DNA from 2 places in the Pseudomonas sp. IT-P74 genome. Region 2 is predicted to be linked to the other one. Evidence: riboswitches for the same ligand, from Rfam matches in the RefSeq annotation. Region 2 holds a riboswitch; the other holds the start of a gene.

Region 1 (2,198 bases), on a different contig from region 2:
CGATCCCGGTTTCCCGGGACAGCGCGCCGTACCAGCGCAAACCTTCAGTCAGGCTGCCTTCAAGCAGTTGCGCGTGGCGCAGCGTGCCGACACGATTGGCCAGCACGCCGGCGAACGGCAAATCCGGCTGATAACGCGCCAGCCCCAGGGCCAACGCGCCGAAGGTCTGGGCCATGGCGGTGCCATCGATCACACCCAGCACCGGAACACCGAAATGCCGCGCCAGGTCGGCGCTCGACGGCGTCCCGTCGAACAGCCCCATGACGCCCTCGATCAGGATCAGGTCGGCTTCAGCGGCGGCTTCCCACAGCAAGCGGCGACTCTCCTGCTCGCCGACCATCCACATGTCCAGTTGATACACCGGCGCACCACTGGCGCGCTCGAGGATCATCGGATCGAGAAAGTCGGGGCCGCACTTGAACACACGGACCTTGCGCCCCTGATTGCGATGCAATCGGGCCAGCGCCGCGGTGACGGTGGTCTTGCCCTGGCCAGAGGCCGGCGCGGCAATCAGTACCGCCGGACAGTGCCGAGACTGACTCACAATTCGACGCCTTTCTGCGCTTTGATCCCCGCTTGAAAGGCGTGTTTGATCACGCCCATCTCGGTGACGGTGTCAGCCATCTCGATCATCTCCGGCTTGGCGGCACGACCGGTGACCACCACGTGTTGCATCGGCGGTCGGGCCTGCAAGTCGCTGAGCACCTGATCGAGATCGAGGTAGCCGTGCTTGAGGGCGATGTTCAGCTCATCGAGCACCACCAGACCGATGGACGGATCGCGCAGCAGTTGCTGCGACACCGCCCAGGCGGCTTCGGCGGCGGCGATGTCGCGCTGGCGGTCCTGGGTTTCCCAGGTAAAGCCTTCGCCCATCACATGAAAACGCACCTGCTCGGGAAAGCGCCGGAAGAACAACTCTTCACCCGTGCTGTTGCGGCCCTTGATGAACTGCACCACGCCGCATTGCATGCCGTGCCCCATGGCGCGGGCGAGCATGCCGAAAGCCGAGCTGCTCTTGCCCTTACCGTTGCCGGTCAGCACCAGCAGCAGGCCACACTCGTTCGGGGAATTGGCGATGCGCTCGTCGATCACGGCTTTTTTGCGCTGCATGCGCGCCAGGTGGCGTTCGTCACGATCGGGGGTATCAGTCATGGGGGAGCTCTCCGTTGAGGCAGGAATAACGGCGGGCAGGCACAACAATAGAAGGCAAAAAGCCTGGCATCGCCCACCGTGATGCCGCTGGATGAATCAGGCCGGTCTCCGGGCTCATGAGTGGCGCGGGGCCAGACTGTGCGCCTTCCCGCATCAAATCGACACAGTGGCATCACACACAGTTTTCACTCATTTACCGTTGCGGGGGCAGCGCCGGAATTGCGGGCCTTCGACCAACAGAAGGACTCACTCACCGGCTTCCCTGTTTCACTCTGTCGACCCAAGCCACAGAGCACCTGAAACAAGCCGCGAAGGTTAGAGGGTTGGGGGTGGAGCGTCAATTAAAGCCGGGAGGCCATCGACCGAATAACTGCCATCAATCAATAAACTGACGTCAATCTTGTGCCACGCTCTCAGCAGTGATATCAAAGAGCCACAATCTCACAACACAATAACAAGGGTGAGCCCATGCAAGGCATGATCATCAGCAATCCAAAGCTGGAATTCCTGCGTCCGGTGCTCGAGCACTGGTTCGAATGCATCGACCGTTACAACGCCGTCCGCGGCGATGGCGACACACCGTACTGGCACGACGAAAAGGCCAATCTCGGACTGCTGTCCGCCGCCGCCTGGATGGCCGAGATGGTCACGCTGCAACAGACCCCCACTCGCAAGCAGACCGAAGAAGGCGAGCGCAACAGCCGCGCCGACCTGCTCCTGGCCTCCCCCGAAACCCGCGCCTACATCCAGACCAGCCAGCGCTGGCCACGGGTCAACAGCCTCAACCTGTCCCAGGCCCTGCTCGATATCGCCAGCGATGCGAAGCGCCTGAGCCACGCCAGCGACCTGAAACTCGGCTGCCTGTTCGTCGCCCCGCAAAAAGCCCAGCAAGGCGCCACACCGGAAGAACTCCAGGACATGGTCGACGACCTGCAAAAGGAACACACCTGCGCTGTCGCCTGGTATTTCCCTTATGCCTACCGCAAGTTGCGCAACGAAGCGGGCAACTATCACCCCGGCATCGCGGTGCTGTTCAAGGAAGCCCG
Region 2 (2,198 bases):
GTGCTGACAGGGCAGCCTCGCTGGCAGCCCAGGCCGACCACCAGGGTCGGCGCTGTGCTGATATCGATCATGCGTGGTATTGACCATCGCTTTTGCGACGGAACAACCAGGCGCTGATCAGGCCCAGGGCCAGCCAGAACGCCACGTTGGTCAGTTGCGAAGCGATTTTGAACCGGGTTTCCAGCGCCTCTGGAGCGAGCATCGAATGCACTTCCGGTTGCGGTGCGCCAATCACATGGGGAACGGCGAGGATCGCTGCACCCAGGACTTTCATCAGCCAGTGACGGCTGAACACGATCAGTGCGATACCGACGGCGGTGGAGGCGGCGGTACCGACCCACCACAGTTGCCGTTGTGCCAGGTCGGCGGCGGCGGTGCCGGGCAGTTCAGGTGGCAGGCCGAGGGTCGGCGCGAGCACGAAGGTCGCGTAACCGGCCAGGCCCCAGAGCAGGCCTTGCGAGGTTCTGGTCGGCGCACGCAAGGTGTACAGGCCAGCGAGCATCAGGGCGAAACCGACGGCCACCACCAGGTTGCCGCCAGTGGTCGACAGCACGCGCTGCCAGCCGTCTTCCGGCTCCCAGGCTTGCGCATCGTGAGTGTGGGCAGCCGTCGCACCGTCGGCGTGTTCATGCATTTCAACAGCGGCCGGTTCGGATTTTTCGTAGGTCTCGGCCTGCAAAATCAGCGGGGCGACCCAGAAGCTTTGCAGCAGGGTCAACAACAGGGCGGCCAGCAGCCCTGTGAAACCTGCGGTTTGCGCAATACGCTTGATCATGTCGACAGCTCTCAATGGCACGGGAACGCGGAGCTGTGACGGGTATCATGGGCGGCGTTGTGCACCGCTTCGATGTGCGAGAAACCGGCGAAATACACAAGGCAGGCGCCCAGAATCGACGCGCAGACGGCGGCGGTCAGACGTTGGGTCAGGGTTGAGGTGGTGCTCGCGGCTGTGTGTTCGGCGCTGCTGATGATCGACATGGCGTTTCCCTCTGGTCTGTCAGCGGGGAATAAGAGCGCATGCAAAAACCCGCACGACCAGGCGCGCAGAGGTTCAAACAGCGCCCGCCCACCGCGGGTTTGTTGGTTCAGTGACCGTACTGGTCACTTTGTGTTGCGGGCCGGTCTCCGGGCTCACGAGGGGCAAAGGCTTTGGCCTGAACCTGAAAACATCACCTTCCCATGCCTTGCAGGCACAGTGGATCTGACGCTTCGCTCGCTTACCGTTGCGGGGGCAGCACCGGACTGACATGGCTTAAGAGTAAAGCACATGATTCACCGGTTTCCCGTTTCACCCTGTGAAGGGCACCCGTAACAAGGCGTGTAGGAGAGCATGGGCGGGGGTTGGGCGTCAATTGGCAAGGGTTCTCAACTCGAAACCGAGGTGACTTCATCGCGAGCAGGCTCGCTCCTACCGGGGAATGCGATCAACTGTAGGAGCGAGCCTGCTCGCGATGGGGCCGGCGGCGCTACAAGACATTGACCCGCCCCAAGACCATGCGTAGCCTTGCGCTTTCGAGGTTCTTCGGCGTTTGTCGAAGCTAAGAAGGGAACGCGGTCGATGCCGCGGCTGCCCCCGCAACTGTGAACGGTGATGTTCGTTGCCACGCCACTGCAGGCTCAAATCATGAGGCCGGCGGGAAGGCGCAGCGAATGCCAGGCTCAAGGCCGGCACACCGTCAGCCAGGAGACCTGCCTCGTCACAGATTCTCACTTTCAACCGGGCGGGGTGATCCGGTGGCGAACTCTTCAGGCACGCGCGTCCGTGTTGCCGGTCGTCGTCCCGTATGCCCGCCACTTAAGCCATAGGGCATCCGATGAAAACACTGGCCAAACTCCCCGTCACCATCGTCACCGGCTTTCTCGGCTCGGGTAAAACCACGCTGCTGCGGCACATGCTCGACAACGCCCAGGGTCGCCGCATCGCGGTGATCGTCAACGAATTTGGCGAGCTGGGCATCGACGGCGAAATCCTCAAGCAGTGCTCCATCGGTTGCACCGAAGAAGAAGCCAACGGCCGTGTCTATGAGCTGGCCAACGGCTGCCTGTGCTGCACCGTCCAGGAAGAATTCTTCCCGGTGATGCGCGAACTGGTGGCCCGTCGCGGCGATCTGGACCACATTCTCATCGAAACGTCCGGCCTGGCGCTGCCAAAGCCGCTGGTGCAGGCCTTCCAGTGGCCGGAAATCCGCAGTGCCTGC

Evidence for each region. Region 2 has a riboswitch for cobalamin ahead of ACM6J5_RS03390 (CbtB domain-containing protein). Riboswitches for the same ligand answer to the same signal wherever they lie in the genome.
Region 1: linked by a shared signal. The riboswitch ahead of cobO (cob(I)yrinic acid a,c-diamide adenosyltransferase) and the one ahead of ACM6J5_RS03390 (CbtB domain-containing protein) in region 2 are both predicted to bind cobalamin.

The regions. Positions count from the first base shown of each region.
Region 1 is NZ_CATKQD010000055.1:328,093-330,290, reverse strand. It holds gene ACM6J5_RS21900 (cobyrinate a,c-diamide synthase) at 1-544, opposite strand, end outside; gene cobO (cob(I)yrinic acid a,c-diamide adenosyltransferase) at 541-1,152, opposite strand; cobalamin riboswitch at 1,234-1,467, opposite strand; gene ACM6J5_RS21890 (hypothetical protein) at 1,621-2,198, shown strand, end outside.
Region 2 is NZ_CATKQD010000003.1:166,799-168,996, forward strand. It holds gene ACM6J5_RS03380 (cobalamin biosynthesis protein) at 1-71, opposite strand, end outside; gene ACM6J5_RS03385 (CbtA family protein) at 68-775, opposite strand; gene ACM6J5_RS03390 (CbtB domain-containing protein) at 787-978, opposite strand; cobalamin riboswitch at 1,099-1,325, opposite strand; cobalamin riboswitch at 1,499-1,712, shown strand; gene cobW (cobalamin biosynthesis protein CobW) at 1,815-2,198, shown strand, end outside.